One region of the Pseudomonas sp. 2 genome, then DNA from elsewhere that is predicted to be linked to it. Evidence: riboswitches for the same ligand, from Rfam matches in the RefSeq annotation. Region 1 holds a riboswitch; each other region holds the start of a gene.
The links. A riboswitch is a leader RNA that binds a small molecule or an ion and turns the genes downstream of it on or off. The one in region 1 is predicted to bind cobalamin.

Region 1 (6,829 bases):
GGCTCGTCCCAGCGGTAGTCGCGGCCAAGCCAACGGTTGGCCAGGCAGTTGAACAGCTGCAGGGCGTTGTGCTTGCCGCCCTGGCGCAGGTAATGCCAGAGCCGTTCGCGATCTTCGGGTGATTCAGTGCTCAGGTCGCTGAGTTCTGGGTCGGGACGGTCATCGCCGGGGACCAGGATCAGCTTTATGCCTCTGCCGGCCAGCTCCACCAGCCGCTCGACGCCGTAGCGCCAGTAGCCGATGCCGCCGTGCAGGGAAATCAGGATGACCTTGGCGTGACGCAGCACCTCGTCGACGTACAGGTCGACCGAGGCGTGGTTCTGCACCTGCATCGGGTTGGCCAGACGCAGGCTCGGGTAGTCGTCCGGCAGCTGCTGGGCGGTCTCGGCCAGCAGCGCCAGGTGTGAATCGCCACTGCACAGGATCACCAGATCGGCCGGGGTCTGTCCCAGATCGGCGATGCTGTCATCGGGGACAAAGCCACCGGGCTGGGTGCGCAGCAGGTGCATGGATCAGCCCTGAATGGCGGCGCGCAGCTGAGCTTCGATGGCGGCAGCGTCGAGGTCCTGACCGATCAGCACCATGTGGCTGACGCGCTCCTCGTCGGCCTTCCAGGCGCGGTCGAAATGTTTGTCGAAGCGCGTGCCCACACCCTGCACCAGCAGGCGCATCGGTTTGCCGGGAATCGCCGCGAAGCCTTTGACCCGCAGGATGCCGTGCTGGATCACTGCCTGAGTCAGCGCATCGAGCAGCAGTGCTTCGTCGGCCTGGGGCAGCGAGATAGAGATGGAATCGAACGCGTCGTGATCGTGGTCGTCATGGTCGTCGCCTTCGTGGTGATCGTGGTGGGTCTTGCGGCCATCGATATGCAGCTCGGACTCTGCGCCCAGGCCCAGCAGCACGTTGATCGGCAGTTGGCCCTTGCTGGCTTCGATGATTTTCACTGCAGGCGGCAGTTCTTCGGCGACTTCGGCACGCACGGCGGCCAGCGCCTGGGCGTCGAGCATGTCGGCCTTGTTCAGGACCACCAGGTCAGCACTGGCCAGCTGATCAGCGAACAGCTCGTGCAGCGGGGATTCGTGGTCCAAATTCGGGTCGAGTTTGCGCTGGGCGTCGACCTGATCGGGGAAGGCGGCGAAGGTGCCCGCCACCACTGCCGGGCTGTCGACAACGGTGATCACCGCATCGACCGTGCAGGCGTTGCGGATTTCCGGCCACTGGAAGGCTTGCACCAAGGGTTTTGGCAGGGCCAGGCCCGAGGTTTCGATGAGGATGTGGTCCAGATCGCCGCGACGGGCGACCAGTTCCTGCATCACCGGGAAGAATTCTTCCTGCACGGTGCAGCACAGGCAGCCGTTGGCCAATTCATAGACGCGGCCATTGGCTTCTTCTTCGGTGCAGCCGATGGTGCACTGCTTGAGGATTTCGCCGTCGATGCCCAGCTCGCCGAACTCGTTGACGATCACCGCGATCCGGCGGCCTTCGGCGTTGTCGAGCATGTGGCGCAGCAGCGTGGTCTTGCCCGAGCCCAGAAAGCCGGTGACGATGGTGACGGGAAGTTTGGCCAGTGTTTTCATCGGATGCCCTATCGAATGCTCTGCGGCGTTGCGGCGGGCAAACAGGACGAGAACCGCGCGCCCCATGCTGTACGCAGGCCCGCCGTTGGATTCGCCACCGGATCACCCCGCCCGGTTGTAAAGAGAATGCATGGACGTGACGTCCGTTCGAGGCAGGTCTCCTGGCTCACGGTGGCTCGCGGCGTGGATCAGCCGACGAGCGTTCATCGCGCCTTCCCGCGGGTGCAGTGGCTGTGCAATGAACCTGTCCGTTTACAGTTGCGGGGGCAGCTGTGGCATCGAACCACATTCCCTTCTTAGCACCGCTGCCGGGTCGACAGGCAGATCGGTGAACCTCAAGTGCGCAAGGCTACGCAGTGGCTGAAAGAAGGTCAACGCAGAAACGGCGTGTTGCGCGATGCGAGATTCGGCCTGGCTTTTTTGTGGGAGTGAGCTTGCTCACGAAAGCGATCACCTAGCCCCACTATTTATGACGCCTGTCAAAGCCCTTTCGTGAGCAAGCTCACTCCCACATTGACCTCTGCCAGCCGCAGGACCACGTTGTCCGATTGACTGCCGCCCCGCCCCATGCTCTCCTACACACCTTGTTACGGGTGCCCTTCACAGGGTGAAACGGGAAACCGGTGCGTACAGGCCACAAGGCTTGTGCAAGTCCGGCGCTGCCCCCGCAACGGTAAGCGAGCGAAGAGTCAGATCCACTGTGTCGGTCAGCGATATGGGAAGGCGATTCTTGCAGGCTTGGTGCTGTTAATCAGCCCGATGCCCCTCGCAAGCCCGGAGACCGGCCCGACAACGTTCACATAACAGACCCGCGGTGGGCGGGTGCAGTTGAGTTCGCCACTGACGTCCTGTCAGCGGCGCGCCTTTGCGCCTTCCCGTCCGCTGACACTTTCAGAGGGAAGCGCCATGTCGATCAGCACGACCAACCAGACCAGCAGCCAAACCGCAAGCCAAGCCACCACGCAAAGCCAGCGCCTGACCGCCGCCGTCAGCGCGATGATCCTGGGCGCCTGCCTGGTCTACTTCGCCGGCTTCTCGCACATCGACGCCGTGCACAACGCTGCCCACGACACCCGTCACAGCTCTGCCTTCCCTTGCCACTGAGACCTGCCGCCATGTTCAAGCGTATCGCTCAAACGGCCGGTTTCACTGGCCTGCTCGCAGCCCTGCTGCTGACCCTGGTGCAAAGTTTCTGGGTCGCGCCGCTGATCCTGCAGGCCGAAACCTATGAGAAAGCCGAGCCTGCCGTGCACGTGCATGAACACGCAGAAGGCGCCATGGCCGGTCACGTGCACGACGAAGAAGCCTGGGAGCCGGAAGACGGCTGGCAGCGCGTGCTCTCCACCACCGGCGGCAATCTGGTGGTCGCGGTCGGTTTCGCCCTGATGCTGGCAGCGCTGTATACCCTGCGCACACCTTCGAGCACGGCTCAAGGCGCGCTCTGGGGCCTGGCCGGGTTTGCCGTGTTCGTGCTGGCGCCGACCCTGGGCCTGCCGCCTGAGCTGCCGGGCACTGCCGCCGCCGACCTGACCCAACGGCAGATCTGGTGGATCGGCACTGCGGCGTCCACTGCTGTGGGCCTGGCGCTGATCGTGTTCGCCCATCACTGGCTGCTCAAGGTGCTGGGCGCGGCGATTCTGGTCGTGCCCCACGTCGTCGGCGCGCCACAGCCGCTGGTGCATTCGGCACTGGCCCCTGAAGCGCTGGAAGCCCAGTTCAAGATCGCATCGCTGCTGACCAACGCCGTGTTCTGGGTGGCGATGGGCCTGATCAGCGCCTGGCTGTTCCGCCGTGACCAGGCGCCCTCGGCGCAGGCCGGCCTGAACCACGCTGTATGAGTGAAGCCGGTCAGCGGCCGGTCCTGGTGATCGGCCTGGGTTGCCAGCGCGGGTGTCCGGCGCTGGTGCTGCGGGGGTTGATCGAAGTCACGCTGGTCGAACACCGCCTGGCGTTTTCAGACATCACCGCGCTGGCCTCCATCGACAGCAAGTCGTCGGAGGCCGGCCTCGCGGAACTGGCGCAGCAACTGGGCTTGCCCTTGCACTTTTTCAGCGCCGGACAACTGCTCGCCTATGAAGACAGGCTGAGCCATCGCTCGCAGATTTCCTTCGATCACACCGGCTGTTATGGCGTGGCGGAAAGCGCGGCGCTGGCGATGGCCTCGCACCTGTCAGGCCGCCCCGGCAAATTGTTGATCCCGCGCCGCAAGAGTTCCCGCGCCACCGTCGCAATGGCGGGCAGCCTTTGTTTGCCTATGGAGACCCCATGACTGTTTATTTCATCGGCGCAGGCCCGGGTGATCCGGATCTGATCACGGTCAAGGGCCAGCGATTGATCCGCAACTGCCCGGTGATCATCTATGCCGGATCGCTGGTGCCTGAAGCGGTTCTGCAAGGCCACAGAGCGGCCCAGGTGACCAACAGTGCCGAATTGCACCTGGACCAGATCATCGCCTTGATGAAATCTGCTCATGCAAACGGCCAGGATGTCGCCCGCGTGCACTCCGGCGACCCGAGCCTGTATGGCGCCATCGGCGAGCAGATTCGCTGCCTGCGCGAGCTGGATATTCCCTTCGAAATCATCCCCGGTGTGACCGCGACAGCCGCCTGCGCCGCCTTGCTGGGCAGCGAGCTGACCCTGCCGGACATCTCCCAGAGCGTGATCCTGACCCGCTATGGCGACAAGACCGCCATGCCCGAAGGCGAAGCGCTGGGCGACCTGGCGCAGCACAGGGCGACCATGGCGATTCATCTGGGGGTGAACAACCTCGGCAAGATCGTCGCCGAACTCACGCCCCACTACGGCGCAGACTGCCCGATCGCCGTGGTCCACCGCGCCAGCTGGCCGGATCAGGATTGGGTCAGTGGCACGCTGGCGGATATCGAACAGAAGGTGCAGGCCAAGGGTTTTCGGCGCACGGCGTTGATTCTGGTGGGCCGGGTGCTGGGCAATGAAGTGTTCAGCGAGTCGTCCCTGTACCGCGCGGGCCACGCTCACGTTTTCAGGCCCTGAACCCATCCTTTGTGGGAGCCGGCTTGCTGGCGAATGCGATATGTCATTCACCGTTGCAGTGTCTGAACCGCCGCATTCGCCAGCAAGCCGGCTCCCACAGGGATCGCGAACAACCACAATGGCCAGCGTGCCCCATAAAATAAAAAGCCCCGAACCAGTCGGGGCTTTTTGTGGAAGGCAAATCGCTTAGTAGTAAGCGTTTTCCTTCTGCGTATGGTCGGTCACGTCACGTACGCCGGACAGCTCCGGAATACGCTCGAGCAGGGTGCGCTCGATGCCTTCCTTGAGCGTCACGTCGGCCTGGCCGCAGCCTTGGCAGCCGCCGCCGAATTGCAGGACGGCGATGTTCTTGTCGTCTTCCTCGACCACGTCGATCAGCGTCACCTGGCCGCCATGGCTCGCCAGACCCGGGTTGATCTCGGTCTGCAGGTAGTAGTTGATGCGCTCGTTGATCGGGCTGTCGGCGTTGACCATCGGCACCTTGGCGTTCGGCGCCTTGATGGTCAGCTGGCCGCCCATGCGGTCGGTGGCGTAGTCGACCACGGCGTCGTCCAGGAAGGCCTCGCTGAAGGAGTCGATCCAGGCCGTGAAGCTCTTGAGGCCAATCGCCTTGTCTTCCGGTTTTTCTTCGCCGGGCTTGCAGTAGGCAATGCAGGTTTCAGCGTATTGGGTGCCAGGCTGGGTAATAAACACGCGGATGCCGATGCCGGGCGTGTTCTGCTTTTGCAGCAGATCGGCCAGGTAATCGTGGGCGGCATCGGTAATGGTAATAGCGGTCATGAAAATTCCTCGCAGACGTGGGGCGCAGTCTACGCCATTCCACGTCAACTGACAAAGCCCTACTATTTTGCTCAGGTAATACGAATGAGAATACGCCTCAGGAAAGCGCCGCGTCCTTGAGCGCCCGGCGCCCATCCAGCCAGCCCTTCATGCGCCGGTACAGGCCCTTCTCGATCCACTCGTAACTGAGCCAGGCGCCCAGCGCGATCACCGGAACGCAAACGGCAAAGGCCAGATACGGGTCGAGCCCGAAGCGCTCGCTGGCCAGCCAGCCGCCGTACAGCACCAGCACATGCAGCAGGTACACCGAGTACGAGCAGTCGCCCATGGCCTTGAGCACGCGGTTGCCACGCAGATAGGGCTCCAGGGAAATGCACGCTACCACAATCACCGCGCTGGGCAGGCCCCAGTTGACGATGCGCAGGTCCGGCGGCAGCTGCTTGATGGTCACCAGCGCCCCGCCGATGGCCAGCAGCGGCAGCCACAGGCGCTCGGTGATCCAGCCGCGACGGTAGGCGATACCGATCCCGATGCCCAGCAGGAACTCGTAGACGATGTCGTTGGCGTAGAACCGGCTGATCAGCCCGGAGCGCCCCAGCACATCGGTCACGGCGAACAGCGCAGCGGCGACGATCAACGGGCGCAGGCGCTGCTGGAACAGGAACACCATGGAAAACAGCACGTAGAACAGCATCTCGTAGTTCAGCGTCCAGCCGACGTTGAGGGTCGGGTACAGGCCATAGCCACCGGGGTTTTCCGAGGGAATGAACAGCAGCGAGAGAATGAAGCTCTGCCAGTCCACCACCTGATGCGGCAACAACGGGTGGGCGACCACCACCAGCAGGCCCATGACCAGGGTGTAGAGCCAGTAGGCGGGCACGATGCGAATGATGCGATTGAGCATAAAGCGGCTGGCAGGAATGTCCTTGTCCACCGTGGAGAGGTAGATCACCAGGCCGCTGATGACGAAGAAGATGTCGACGCCCACGGCGCCTTTTTCAGTGAAGAACCGGCCGATGGGGCCTGAGGGGTGAAAGTCGAAAAAAATCTGCATGAAGTGGTGACACACAACGACCCACGCGGCGAGCGCCCGCAGGGCCTGAACCGAAATCAACATCTGCAACCTCTGATCTGTATTGGGTTGGCCCGGGTTCAGCGACCGAAAAACGGCGCGACGCCAGGGACGACTCACAGGGTCGGACGGACAGGTTGGCAAAAGGTTCGCGGGGACTGACGGGCTGCATAATGGCTGCAGGCCATGTTTTATAAGGCTTTTCCGGTTTCGCGCCGCACTTGCGGGCCACCTCGAATTTCGGCTTGAACGCAAAAAACTGTGGGAGCCGGCTTGCTGGCTCCCACAAGAAAAGATGAGGCGACCTAGAGGTTCTCGTACCGATTCATGTCCAACACCCCCGCCTCCTGCGGCTCGGTCTCCTGAATGTAGCGGTTCAGGTCATGGA
Region 2 (6,829 bases), on a different contig from region 1:
GGTCAGGCAAATCCGTCTGATGGTATGCGGCTATCGGCAAAAGGGCGGGGATCTTGAGGCATGGATCACGGTTTCAGGTCAACGGTAAAGCCATGACCGATCGATGACTTGTGGGAGCGAGCTTGCTCGCGAAAGCAGTGGGTCAGTCGATGCTGCAGTGGCAGGACTGACGTCTTCGCGAGCAAGCTCACTCCCACAAGGGAAGGTTTATGCCGGCCGCAGGCGCAAAAATCGTGCGCCATCGGACGGGTCGGTCAGCCAGTGGCCCTGTACGCCAAAGGTGGCCCTAAGGCGTTCAGGTGTCAGCACCTCGAAAGGTGAGCCCAGCGCCACCAGCCGCCCACTGTCCATGACTGCCAGGCGATCGCAGGCCAGTGCCTGGTTCAGATCGTGCAGGGCGATCACCGTGGTCACCGGCAAGCGCTGCACCAGCGACAGGATCGACAGTTGCTGCTGGATATCCAGATGATTGGTCGGCTCGTCCAGCAGCAGGATCTGCGGTCGCTGGACCAGTGCCCGGGCGATGTGGGCGCGCTGGCGTTCGCCGCCGGAGAGGGTGTGCCAGGCCCGCTGGGTCAGGTGCGTGAGGTTCACGTCGGCAATGGCCTGGCTGACGATCTGCCGGTCGTCATCGCTCCACGGCGCCAGTGCCGACAGCCAGGGCGTGCGGCCCAGTTCGACGGCCTGCAGCAGGCTGATGGCGTCGCCGGTCTCGGCCTGCTGTTCGACCACCGCCAGGCGCTGGGCGATGTCCCGGCGCTTGAGGGCCGACAAGCGCTGCTCGCCCAGTCGGACTTCGCCTGTGGTCGGCGCAAGGATGCCGGCCAGCAGGCGGATCAGCGTCGACTTGCCCGAACCGTTGGGGCCGACGATGCCCAGGTTCTCGCCCGCACGAATGCTCAGGGTCACGCCGTCGAGCAGCTGCGCGCCCTTGACCGAGTAACCCAGTTCGGTGCCGCTGAGCACGGCCGTGGCATGTTCGGTTCTGGCATTCATCGTGTCCGGTTCCCGCGAATGAGGATCAGGGCGAACACCGGCGCGCCGACCAGCGCGGTGATCACGCCAATGGGCAACACCTGGCCCTTGATCAGCGTGCGCGACAGCACATCGGCGGCGATCAGAAACAGGGCGCCGCTCAAGGCGCTCAGCGGCAACAGACGCGCATGCCTGACGCCGGCAACCATGCGCACCGCGTGGGGAATCACCAGTCCGACGAAACCGATGGAGCCGACAATCGAGACCATGACGGCGGTGACCAGCGCGGCGGCGCCGATCAGCACGGCTTGAACCTGGCGCACCGGAATACCCAGCGAGGCCGCCGAGTCGCTGCCGAAGGTGAATGCATCCAGCGCGCGACGGTGCCACAGGCAGACCAGCAGGCCGAGCAGCACCACCGGGACGGCCAGCAGCACCTGCGACCAGCGCACGCCGGAGAGGTTGCCCAGCAGCCAGAACATGATGCCGCGCGCCTGCTCGGCATTGGCCGATTTGGTGATCAGGAACGAGGTCAGGGCGTTGAACAGTTGCGAGCCTGCGATACCGGCCAGAATGATCTGGCTGGCGGTCGACTGGCCCTTCGAAGAACGGGCGAGCAGGGCGACCAGGGCAAAGGCGGCGATGGCCCCGGCAAAGGCACCGGTGGACAGGGAAATCGCCCCGGCGCCCAAGCCGATCAAGGTCACCAGCACCGCGCCAGTGGAGGCGCCCGCCGAAATCCCCAGCAGATACGGATCGGCCAGCGCATTGCGCAGCAGCGACTGCAGCACCACGCCACAAATCGCCAGCCCGGCGCCACAGGCCGCGGCGACGATGGCCCGGGTCAGGCGGTAGTTCCAGACGATGCCTTCGTCGATCGGGTCCAGCGGGTAGCCGGCCGCCCACAGCTTGTTCGCCAGCACCTGGAAAATCACCGGCAGGCTGATGGAGGTTTCACCGATGGCGATGCCGGCGATCACGGCCGCCAACAGCACGGCGCTGACCCAGAGGGCGTGAGTGAGCAGACGCAGCAAACTGTTGCGAATCATTGGCCCGCCGTGGCCTGGGCGAGCTGCTCGATGCCGTCGAACAGGCGCACGCTGGATTCCATGGCGCTGGCGTCCATGATCACTATCCGGTTGTTTTTCACCGCATCCATGTTGCGGGTGACCGGGTCGGATTTGAGGAAGGCCAGCTTCTTCTCATGATCGTCGGCCGGGAAACGGCGACGATCCATGCGCGCGATGACCAGGATGCTCGGGTTGGCCTTGGCGATGGTTTCCCAGCCCACGGTCGGCCATTCTTCGTCGGATTCGATGACATTGCGCATGCCCAGGGTGTCGAGCATGAAATTCGGGATACCCTTGCGCCCGGCCACGAAAGGCGCGGCGTTGAGCTCAGGGCTGGAGAACCAGAACAGCGCCGAGAGCTGCTGGCTGTCGTGGGATTTCGCCTCAGCGACCGCCTTGGCCAGGCGCGCCTGGAAGTCGGCGACCAGTGCCTGGCCGCGGTCCTGCACGTCGAAGATTTCAGCTTGCTGGCGCACGCTCTTGTACAGGGTCTCGATGTCGAACGCCTTGAGTCGGGTGCCGTCGGCGCCGACCAGATTGTCTTTGCCTTCGCAATCAGACGGCAGGATGTAGGCCGGAATCTTCAGGTCGGCGAACTGCTGGCGGGTACCGACCGCGCCTTGCGGGCCGACCATCCATTCGAACTGCACCGGCACGAAGTCCGGGCGTTTGCCGATCACCGATTCGAAGCTCGGCGCATTGTCGGCCAGGCGCTCGATCTGGCTGTTGGCGTCCTGGTACTGCGCCAGTACCTGGTTGAACCACAGCGAGGTGCCGACCACTTGCTGGCTCAGGCCCAGGGCGTAAAGCATTTCGGTGGCGGCCTGGCCGATGGTCACGGCCTTTTGCGGGGCATGGGCGAAGGTCAGCGGCACGCCGCAGTTGTCGATCGTCAGCGGGTAGTGGGTGGGCGCGGCGAGGGCGGCGCTAGAGAGCGTCAGACCGGTGAACAGGGTGGCAAGGCGGCGCAGCGACATGAACGCAAATCTCCAGTAAGGCTGATTGCCGACGAATCGCTACTGGAAAGCACATCCCGATCATGCGATGCATGAAAGGCTGGCGCGGGTGAAAACCTGCACGAACGGATGTCCTTCCCGGACACCCCGCCGGTGAATGATTGACGCTTGCCGGCAGGTCTCCTGACTGGCGCGTCATTGCCATGCTCCGGCCTTCCCGGGAGGACCCAGTGGCGATCGTGAAGCAGGGCTCAGCGCCTACAGTTGCGGGGACAGTTCCGTTTGAGCCTTTGTCCCTGAAGCGGTCAGGCTCGCGGATTCCCTATTAATTCCGAGTGGAAACCGGCGGCGGGGATACTAAACGATTTGAAGAGAGCGGGCGAATCCGCTTTTGATTCTGCCCGCAGGGCGTGGGAGCAAGCTTGCTCGCGATCTGGCGCGCAGCGGCAGCAAAACCATGCGCCTCGGCATTGTCAGACATACCGCGTGCTCAGGGTTTACTGCCGCTGCGCGCCAGATCGCTGGCAAGCCAAGCTCCTACGCCCTGCGGGCAGAAGCTGATATCACAGACTGAGCGGCCAGCCGATCACCTTCTTGGTACGCGGCGTGGCATAGGTGCGCACCTTGGAGGTCTTCAACCCCAGCCGCATCAGCGACTCGGCCAACGCCACGGCGGCCGTCACGCCATCCACCACCGGCACCCCGGCGCGGTCGCGGATCATCTGGTCCAGGCCCGCCATGCCGCCGCAGCCCAGGCAGATCACCTCGGCCTTGTCGTGGGTCACGGCATGGGCGGCCTGTTCGACAATCGCCTCGATTGCGCGCCCGGGCATTTCTTCAAGCTCCAGCACGCTCATGCCGCTGGCCCGCACCGAAGCGCAGCGCTCGTACACCCCGGCCAGTTTCAGACGATCCTCGATCAGCGGCACCGCACGGTCCAGCGTGGTCACCACCGAATACTTGTGGCCCAACAGCATCGCCAGGCTGGCCGCCGCTTCGGTGATGTCCACCACCGGCACTTCCAGCAACTCCTGCAACCCTTCGCGGCCGTGCTCGCCGTAACCGGCCTGGATCACCGCGTCGAACGGCTGGTCGTAGGACATCACGCGGTCCATCACCGCAATGGCCGCCAGGTAGCTCTCGAAATTGCCTTCGACCGATTCCGCGCCGAAGCGCGGGGTCAGGCCGACGATTTCGGTACCGGGCGAGGCGACGCTGCGCGCCTGCTCGGCGATGGTCTGGGTCATCGACTGGGTGGTGTTGACGTTGACGATCAAAATTCGCATGGGTGGAGTCTCTCGCTTGCAATCAATGCTTGATGTCTTGCACGGCAATGGCCTCGCCACTGACGTCCTTGAAACGTTGGCGCCGGTCGGCCAGCAGCAGGTACAGCGCCGCGCCGATGGCCGCGCCCATCAGCCAGGAAAACGGTGACACCGATTCGAAGGCCGGCATCAGCGCGGTGATGGTGGAAATGATCGCGGCGGGAATAAACGCCCAGACCGCACGCAGGTTGACCCCGCGGGAATAGTGATACGGCCCGGCCGGATCTTCGGTGTACAGCTGCGGCACGTCCACACGGCCCTTGCGCAGCAGCCAGTAGTCGGCGGTGATTACGCCATACAGCGGGCCGAGCAGGGCGCCCAGACCCGAGAGAAAATACACGATCACCAGCGGGCTGTTGTAGAGGTTCCACGGCAGGATCAGCACAGCAACCGTCGCACTGAGCATCCCGGCGCGGCGGAAGGTGAGATAACGCGGCGCCAGGCTGCTGATCACGAAGGCCGGCGCGACGAAGTTGGCCATGATGTTCACCGCCACCGTGACGATCAGGAAGGCCAGGCAGCCGAGCACCAGAAAGAAGGTGTTGGGGATGGTCTTGATGATGTCGGTGGGGCTTTCGATGATCTGGCCGTTGATGGAGAACTGCGCGCCGGAGATGACCACAGTGATGAAGGCGAACAACAAAACGTTGACCGGCAGGCCCCAGAAATTGCCCTTACGGATGGTCTTCTTGCACGGTGCCGAGCGGGAGAAGTCGCAGAAGTTGAGAATCAGCGTGCCGTAGATCGCCAGCCACAGGGCGCTGCCGGCAAAAATGCTGCGCCACATCGCCAGGCCTTCCAGCGGTGCATTGGTGGTCCAGCTGATGTGCCCGTTGGCCTGGGTGAACATCCACACCGCCAGGCTGGCCACGGTCAGCAGAATGACCGGGCCGGCGAACGCTTCGTAGCGGCGCACCATTTCCATGCCGTAGGCCAGAATCACGAACTGCACCAGCCAAATGCTGATGAAGCAGACCCAGCCCAGGCTCGACAGCCCCAGCACGGAGTCGTGATCGTAACTGTCCAGCGCCGGGTCCAGCGCCGTGAGCAAAACCCGCAGCACCACCGAGGCCAGATAGGTCTGGATGCCGAACCAGGCGATGGCGATGACCGCGCGGATCAGCGCTGGAATCTGTGCACCGAAGATGCCGAAACTGACCCGGCTGATCACCGGAAATGGCACGCCGGTCTTCACGCCCATGTCGCCGGTCAGGTTCATGCACAGATAAACCAGCGCCGCGCCAATGGCCAGCGACAGCATGATCTGCCACCCGCCGAGCCCGAGGGCGTACAGGCCGATGGCGAAGGAGTAGTTGGCGAGATTGTGTACATCATTGGTCCACAAGGCAAAGATACTGTATCCACCCCATGTCCGCCCTTCGGCTTTTCGGGGCGCCAGGTCGTGATTGTGAAGACGGGGGCTGAGGGCGGGGTGGTCGGCGGCAGAAGCAGACGCGGCAAGGGCTGGATCCAGGGTGTTGTCTACTGGCATGTTCAACAATCTCCGGCGCTATTTGTATTTGTTTTTGTATACAGTGCGCTGGCAAGACTAGCTGAATCATCCGGTGAGTCAATCCGAAGATTACGAATGGCTGGAAGGATGCGAGATCTGTAGGAGCGAATTCATTCGCGATGCGATGGTGAACTCACCCCGAATGCATCGCCTGATCCATTTTCGCGAATGAATTCGCTCCTACAGGGAAATGTGTGTGCCGTAAGAGCAATATCAGCCCTTCATGGGCACCGGCGCTTGCGCCGCGATAAACCCCTGATCACGCATCGCCTGCCAGAACCCGTCCGGCACCTGCGCATTCAGCGCCGCGACGTCCTCGGCAATTCGCGACGGACGGCTGGCCCCGGGAATCACCGCGGCGACCAACGGATTGGCCAGCACGAACTGCAAGGCCGCCGCCTTGATGTCCACCTGATACTGCCGGGCGATTTCCTGAATGTGCGCGACCTTGTCCAGCATCGCCTGAGGCGCCTCCTGATACTCGAAGTGCTTGCCGCCTACCAGTACGCCCGAGCTGTAGGGCCCGCCGACGACGAACTCGGCATTGTGCTCGCGGGCCTTGTTGAACAGGCGTTGCAGCGGCTGGTCGTGGTCGAGCAACGAATATCGACCGGCCAGCAGAAAACCGTCAGGCTGTGCTTCACTCAAGTCCAGGGTCAGCTCGCAAGGCTCGACACGGTTGACGCCCAGCCCCCAGGCCTTGATCACGCCTTCCTCGCGCAGCCGGGTGAGGGTGCGAAAGGCGCCCTTGCGGGCGATGTTGAAATGCTCGATCCATTCGTCGCCATGGGCATCCTGGGCGATGTCGTGGACGAAGACGATGTCCAGCCGGTCGGTGTTCAGGCGCTCCAGGCTGGCGGCGATCGAGCGCAGGGTGGCGTCGGCCGAATAGTCGGTAAGGATTTTGTTCTTCAGGCCGTCGGTGAACGGGCCGCTGCGAGGTGCGTCGTCCAGCTCGTCGGAGACCAGCCGCCCGACCTTGGTGCTCAG
Region 3 (6,829 bases), on a different contig from region 1:
GTTTACGGTTCGCCTGGCTGTCGTATCACTGGCTACATTGCTGGCTGCTTGTTCCAGCACTCCACCGCCAGCCCCTCCCAAGGTCGTTTCCAGGCCTGTGGTTTCCGCTCCTCCCCAGTTTTCTTCCCCGCTCGCCGATGACGTGCTGTTGCGTGCCATCGGGCTGGTCGGCACGCCCTATCGCTGGGGCGGCAACACGCCGGATTCAGGGTTCGATTGCAGTGGCCTGATCGGCTATGTCTACCAGGGCGCCGCCGGTATCAGCCTGCCGCGCTCGACACGCGAGATGATCAACCTGCGCGGCCCGGACATCGACCGCAGCCAGTTGCAGACCGGTGATCTGGTGTTCTTTGCCACCAACGGCGGCTCCAACGTCAGCCACGCCGGGATCTACGTCGGCGAAGGGCGTTTCGTGCATGCACCGGCCACCGGCGGCACGGTCAAGCTCGACAGCCTCGACAAGCCGTATTGGCAGAAAGCCTGGCTCAATGCCAAGCGGGTGATTCAGCCGTCGAATCTTGCCAGGCAGTAAGCAGGACTGCCTCTGGCCGAAGGCCGTAGGAGCCCGACTTGTCGGCGATCTGGCGCGAAGCGGCAGCAAAACACTTCACCCCGCCGTGTCAGACACACTGGATGCACAGGGTTTACTGCCGGTTCCCGGCAGATCGCCTGCAAGCAGGGCTCCTACGCCCTCCGGGCAGAAGCGGATCGTGCAACGGCTTTCATCAGTTAGCCGCCTGCACCGTCCGCGCCGCCGTCACTCGCCAGATCTTGTTGCCGACGTCATCGGCCACCAGCACGCCGCCCTTGTTGTCGTTGACCACGCCCACCGGCCGGCCCTGGGCCTTTTCATCGGCGTTGAGGAAGCCAGTCAACAGATCCACCGGTGTACCGCTCGGCTTGCCATCCTTGAACGGCACGAACAGCACCTTGTAGCCGCTGTGGGGTTTGCGGTTCCAGGAGCCGTGCTGGCCCACGAACAACCCCTCGTTGAACGGTGCTGGCAGTGATTTGCCATCGGCGAAGGCCAGGCCCAGCGAGGCGGTGTGCGGGCCCACGGCAAAGTCAGGAGCGATGGCTTTCTGTACCAGCTCGGGGTTCTGCGGGGACACACGAACATCCACATGCTGGCCGTAATAGCTGAACGGCCAGCCGTAAAAACCGCCGTCCTTCACCGAGGTCACATAGTCGGGCACCAGATCGCTGCCGATTTCGTCGCGCTCGTTCACCGCCGTCCACAATTTGCCAGTCACCGGGTCCCAGTCCATGCCGTTGGGGTTGCGCAGGCCTGAAGCGAAGATCCGGTGGTTGCCGGTGGCGGCGTCCACTTCCCAGATCGCGGCGCGTTCTTTTTCGGCATCCAGCCCGTTCTCGCCAACGTTGCTGTTCGAACCCACGGTCACGTAGAGCTTCTTGCCGTCCCGGCTGGCGATGACGTTCTTGGTCCAGTGGTGGTTGAGCGTGCCGCCGGGCAAGTCAGTGACTTTCAGCGGCTCGCCCTTGATCGAGGTCTCGCCCGGCACATAGTTGAAGCGCAGCAGGCGATCGGTGTCGGCGACGTAAAAGTTGTTACCCACCAGCGCCATGCCGAAGGGCGAATTGAGGTGGTCGATAAAGACCGTGCGGGTTTCCGCGACGCCGTCGTGGTCCTTGTCGCGCAGCAGGGTGATGCGGTTCGGACTGGGCACGCCCGCGCCCGCGCGGCCCATGACTTTCTTCATGACCCAGCCGCGAATGCCCTTGCCGTCGTCGGGTTTGGGCGGTGCGTTGGTTTCGGCCACCAGCACGTCGCCATTGGGCAACACGTACAGCCAGCGCGGGTGGTCGAGGTTTTCGGCGAAGGCCGCCACCTGGGTGCCCGGCGCTGCGACCGGCCTGGCGCCGGCCGGCCAGCCCACGGCCGGGGCGATGTTCACAGTGGGGATCAGGGTCTTGTTCGGCTCGGGCAACTGGGGCGAGGGGCCCATGCCGTCGGCCACCTGCAACCTGGAGGATTCACCGCAGGCCGAAAGGCCCGCCGCTACCAACAGCAACATCACAACCTGGGGTTTGCGCGTGAGCATCTTCGATCTCCCTTTCCTGGCAGTCATGCAATGGCATGTGTATGAAATAGAGACGCAGTGCGGTAAGGGGTTCAACCGCAGAACAAACGCCTGTTCGATTGACGCTCCGGGGTCAACCCTCTAACCTTCGCCGATTGTTTCAGGTGCCCGCGACCGCGACCGGTCGACAGGGTGAAACAGGGAAGCCGGTGCGAGCGTTCGCGATCTATCCCGGCACTGCCTCCGCAACGGTAAATGAGTCAAGGCTGCGCACGATGCCACTGTGTCCATGGGCATGGGAAGGCGCGCGGCCGGCAGCATCGCTCATGAGTCCGGAGACCGGCCTGATCCACCCGAACGGCATCACGGAGGGCGATGCTCTGCGCAGGCCCGGACTGTTCCGGTGCCTGCTGTCAGTCCTTGCCTGCGTCCTTCGTCTGTCCTGTCTGCCCCTCAAGCGGAGAGCCGAGATGAGCGAATCCCCCGAACGTGACGAACGCCACCTGGCGCGCATGCAGCGCAAGAAAGCGATCATCGATGAGCGCATTGCCAGCGCACCCAACGAATGCGGCCTGCTGGTGGTACTGACCGGCAACGGCAAAGGCAAGAGCAGCTCGGCCTTCGGCATGCTCGCCCGGGCCATGGGCCACGGCATGCAGTGCGGCGTGGTGCAGTTCATCAAGGGGCGTAATGCCACCGGCGAGGAGCTGTTCTTCCGCCGCTTCCCCGAGCAGGTGCGCTACCACGTCATGGGCGAAGGCTTCACCTGGGAAACCCAGGACCGCCAGCGTGATATCGCCGCCGCCGAGGCCGCCTGGGCGGTCACCCGGCAGATGCTGCGCGATCCGGAGATCGGCCTGGTGATCCTCGATGAGCTGAACATCGCCCTCAAGCACGGCTATCTGGATCTTGATCAGGTCCTTGGCGACCTGCAGGCCCGCCCGCCGATGCAGCATGTGGTGATCACCGGCCGTGGCGCCAAGCAGGAACTGATCGACCTGTCCGACACCGTTTCCGAGATCGCCGTGGTCAAGCACGCGTTCCAGGCCGGTATCAAGGCGCAGAAGGGCATCGAGCTGTGAGTGAGCCGCGCACCTGTCCCGCGGTGCTGATCGCCGCGCCTGCTTCCGGGCAGGGCAAGACCACCGTCACCGCCGCGCTGGCCCGCCTGCATCGCAATCAGGGGCGCAAGGTGCGGGTGTTCAAATGCGGGCCGGATTTTCTCGACCCGATGATTCTGGAGCGCGCCAGCGGCCATCCGGTCTATCAGCTCGACATGTGGATGGTGGGTGAAGACGAGAGCCGGCGCCTGCTCTGGGAAGCGGCGGGCGAGGCCGACCTGATCCTGATCGAAGGCGTGATGGGGCTGTTCGACGGCACGCCGTCCAGCGCTGACCTGGCGCGGCACTTCGGCGTGCCGGTGCTCGGCGTGATCGACGGCACCGCCATGGCTCAGACCTTTGGCGCCCTGGCGCTGGGCCTTGCGCGTTATCAGCCGGACCTGCCTTTTGCCGGGGTGCTGGCCAATCGCGTGGGCACAGTGCGCCATGCGCAATTGCTCGAAGGCAGCCTCACGGAAGGCCTGCGCTGGTACGGCGCGCTCTCCCGGGAAACCGGGATCGAGCTGCCGAGCCGCCATCTGGGCCTGGTTCAGGCCAGCGAGCTGAACGATCTGGACGTTCGCCTGGACGCCGCCGCTGCCGCGTTGGCCAGCACCTGCGATTCAGCCCTGCCGCCTGCGGTGACCTTTGCCGCGCCGCAGATCGTGCCGGTCGAACCGTGGCTTGCCGGTGTGCGCATCGCCGTGGCCCATGACGAAGCCTTCGCCTTTACCTACGGCGCCAGCCTCGACTTGCTGCGGGCGATGGGCGCCACGCTCAAGTTTTTCTCGCCGATCCGCGACCGGCAGTTGCCCGACGCGGACAGCCTGTACCTGCCCGGTGGCTACCCGGAATTGCACCATGTGGCGCTGGGGCAAAACGTCTCGATGCTCGACGCCATTCGCGCTCACCACGCCGCTGGCAAACCGCTGCTGGCCGAGTGTGGCGGCATGCTGTACCTGCTCAACGCCCTGACCGATGTCGATGGCCAGCGCGCCGAACTGGTGGGCCTGCTCGATGGCGAGGCGGTGATGCAGAAGCGTCTGGCGGCCCTGGCGTTGCAGGCTGTCGACTTGCCCGAAGGCACCTTGCGCGGGCACACCTATCACCATTCGCTGACCAGCACCGAACTGACCCCGATTGCCCGGGGCGTGAGCCCCAATGGCGGCCGTGGCGCCGAAGCGGTGTACCGCGAAGGGCGGATGACCGCCTCGTACGTGCATTTTTATTTCCCGTCCAACCCCAAGGCGATGGCGGCGCTGCTCAAGCCATGACGGTGTCTTCGCACATGCTGCGCCCGTTGCCTGTGGGAGTGAGCTTGCTCACGAATCAGAGCTGGCTGACGCCGCTGCATTTCCCGCAAAGCGCGTTCGTGAGCAAGCTCACTCCCACAGGTTGTTTGTCGATTCGGGCGTTGGTGGCAGGTGTGAAATTCGGAGTAAGCCATGACTGACCACGCCTTCAGCGCTGATGAACGGGCTGCGGTCTACCGCGCCATCGCCGAGCGCCGCGACATGCGCCATTTCTGCGGCGGGTCGGTGGCGCCCGAGTTGCTGGCGCGTTTGCTGGAAGCGGCGCATCAGGCGCCCAGCGTCGGCCTGATGCAGCCTTGGCGGTTTATCCGCATCAGTGACCGGGCTTTGCGCGGGCAAATTCAGGCGCAGGTCGAGGCTGAGCGTGTGCGCACCGCCGAAGCCCTGGGTGAGCGTTCCGATGACTTCATGAAGCTCAAGGTCGAGGGCATCAACGATTGCGCCGAAGTGCTGGTGGCCGCATTGATGGATGATCGCGAGAAACACATCTTCGGCCGCCGGACGCTGCCGGAAATGGACATGGCGTCTTTGTCCTGCGCGATCCAGAATCTGTGGCTGGCTGCCCGCGCCGAAGGGCTGGGCATGGGCTGGGTGTCGCTGTTCGAGCCACAGGCGCTGGCCGATCTGCTGCACATGCCTGAAGGCTCCAAGCCCTTGGCGATTCTGTGTCTGGGGCCGGTCGAAGGCTTTTACCCGGCGCCGATGCTGGTGCTCGAAGGCTGGGCCCAGGCACGCCCGTTGCAAGAACTGGTTTTTGAGAACACATGGGGAGTGGCGACATGAGTGGGGCGGTATGAGCGTGGCGTTGTTGAGTGTCGCCGGGGTGGCGCTGGATGCGCTGCTGGGCGAGCCGAAACGAAACCACCCGCTGGTGGCGTTCGGCGGTTTTGCCGAGCGTATAGAGCAGCGTTTCAACGCGGGCGGCCGTGGCTGGCGCAGCCATGGCGTCACGGCCTGGTTCATCGCCGTCGTGCCGCTGACCCTGCTGGCGACCCTGCTGAGCTGGTTGCCCTACGTCGGCTGGCTGGTCGAAGTGCTGGCGCTGTACTGCGCGCTGGGTCTGCGCAGCCTGGGCGAACACGTCGAACCCGTGGCCCAGGCGCTGCGCGCCAATAATCTGGAACAGGCCCGCCAGCGCGTGGGCTATCTGGTCAGCCGCCAGACCAGCGAACTGGACGCCACCCAGGTCGCCCGCGCGGCCACCGAATCGGTGCTGGAAAACGGCAGTGATGCGGTGTTCGCGGCAATCTTCTGGTTCGCCGTGCTCGGCGCGCCGGGCCTGGTGCTGTATCGCCTGAGCAATACGCTGGACGCCATGTGGGGCTATCGCAACGAGCGCTTCGAGCGCTTTGGCTGGGCCGCGGCGAAGATCGACGACCTGCTCAACTATATTCCTGCTCGCCTGGTGGCGCTGACCTACGCGCTGCTGGGCAAAACCCGCCTGGCGCTGCGCTGCTGGCGCACCCAGGCACCGAAATGGGACAGCCCCAACGCAGGCCCCGTGATGGCGGCCGGCGCCGGAGCGCTGGGCGTCGAGCTGGGCGGGGCGGCGATTTATCACGGCGAGCTGCATCAACGTCCACAACTGGGCGAAGGCGTGCCGGCCGACGCCGATTCCATCGATCGTGGCTGGCAACTGGTGCAGCGCGGCGTTTGGCTGTGGTTGCTGATTCTGTGTCTGGGGACTGAATTCTATGCTTGAGCACGGCGGGCGGTTGCGGGGCGCGATCGCTAAGTACGGGATCGAGGAAGCCGAATGGCTCGACCTGTCCAGCGGCATCTCGCCGTGGTCCTGGCCGATTCCGTCGATCCCTGAGTCGGCCTGGGCGCGGCTGCCGGAAACCGACGACGGGCTGGAGCAGGCGGCGCGTACTTACTACGGCGCCGCAGATGTGCTGCCGGTGGCCGGCTCGCAAGCCGCGATCCAGGCGCTGCCGCGTTTGCGTCAGGCGGGCAAGGTCGGCGTGCTGTCGCCGTGTTATGCCGAACACGCCGAGGCCTGGCGCAGCAACGGCTTTCTGGTGCGTGAAGTGCTGGAGCATGAAATCGAGCTGTTCATCGACGTGCTCGACGTGCTGGTGGTGGTCAACCCGAACAACCCCACGGGCCTGAGCCTGACCCCGACGCGCCTGCTGGAGTGGCACGCGCGGCTGGCCCAGCGCGGTGGCTGGCTGGTGGTGGACGAAGCCTTCATGGACAACACGCCCGCGCAAAGCCTGGCCGCCGAAACCGAGCGCCCGGGGCTGATCGTATTGCGCTCGTTCGGCAAGTTCTTTGGCCTGGCGGGTGTGCGGCTGGGCTTCGTGCTGGCCGAGTCGCGCTTTCTCAAAGTGCTGGCGCGGCAGATCGGCCCGTGGTCGGTCAGTGGGCCGAC

Region 2: linked by a shared signal. The riboswitch ahead of AC1MEK_RS11465 (ABC transporter substrate-binding protein) and the one ahead of AC1MEK_RS00550 (CbtB domain-containing protein) in region 1 are both predicted to bind cobalamin.
Region 3: linked by a shared signal. The riboswitch ahead of cobO (cob(I)yrinic acid a,c-diamide adenosyltransferase) and the one ahead of AC1MEK_RS00550 (CbtB domain-containing protein) in region 1 are both predicted to bind cobalamin.

Annotation. Positions count from the first base shown of each region.
Region 1 covers NZ_JBWXNG010000001.1:122,087-128,915, forward strand. Annotated here, with positions in the region: gene cobN (cobaltochelatase subunit CobN) at 1-509, opposite strand, end outside; gene cobW (cobalamin biosynthesis protein CobW) at 513-1,577, opposite strand; cobalamin riboswitch at 1,712-1,930, opposite strand; cobalamin riboswitch at 2,152-2,381, shown strand; gene AC1MEK_RS00550 (CbtB domain-containing protein) at 2,484-2,681, shown strand; gene AC1MEK_RS00555 (CbtA family protein) at 2,693-3,415, shown strand; gene AC1MEK_RS00560 (cobalamin biosynthesis protein) at 3,412-3,846, shown strand; gene cobM (precorrin-4 C(11)-methyltransferase) at 3,843-4,589, shown strand; gene nfuA (Fe-S biogenesis protein NfuA) at 4,776-5,369, opposite strand; gene AC1MEK_RS00575 (acyltransferase family protein) at 5,467-6,486, opposite strand; gene AC1MEK_RS00580 (fatty acid cis/trans isomerase) at 6,747-6,829, opposite strand, start outside.
Region 2 covers NZ_JBWXNG010000005.1:381,870-388,698, reverse strand. Annotated here, with positions in the region: gene AC1MEK_RS11475 (ABC transporter ATP-binding protein) at 208-996, opposite strand; gene AC1MEK_RS11470 (FecCD family ABC transporter permease) at 993-2,024, opposite strand; gene AC1MEK_RS11465 (ABC transporter substrate-binding protein) at 2,021-3,022, opposite strand; cobalamin riboswitch at 3,158-3,363, opposite strand; gene AC1MEK_RS11460 (aspartate/glutamate racemase family protein) at 3,565-4,287, opposite strand; gene AC1MEK_RS11455 (NCS1 family nucleobase:cation symporter-1) at 4,310-5,818, opposite strand; gene AC1MEK_RS11450 (aldo/keto reductase) at 6,053-6,829, opposite strand, start outside.
Region 3 covers NZ_JBWXNG010000002.1:15,473-22,301, reverse strand. Annotated here, with positions in the region: gene AC1MEK_RS03080 (C40 family peptidase) at 1-532, shown strand, start outside; gene AC1MEK_RS03075 (PQQ-dependent sugar dehydrogenase) at 726-2,063, opposite strand; cobalamin riboswitch at 2,188-2,404, shown strand; gene cobO (cob(I)yrinic acid a,c-diamide adenosyltransferase) at 2,513-3,124, shown strand; gene AC1MEK_RS03065 (cobyrinic acid a,c-diamide synthase CobB) at 3,121-4,416, shown strand; gene bluB (5,6-dimethylbenzimidazole synthase) at 4,588-5,238, shown strand; gene cbiB (adenosylcobinamide-phosphate synthase CbiB) at 5,249-6,157, shown strand; gene cobD (threonine-phosphate decarboxylase CobD) at 6,150-6,829, shown strand, end outside.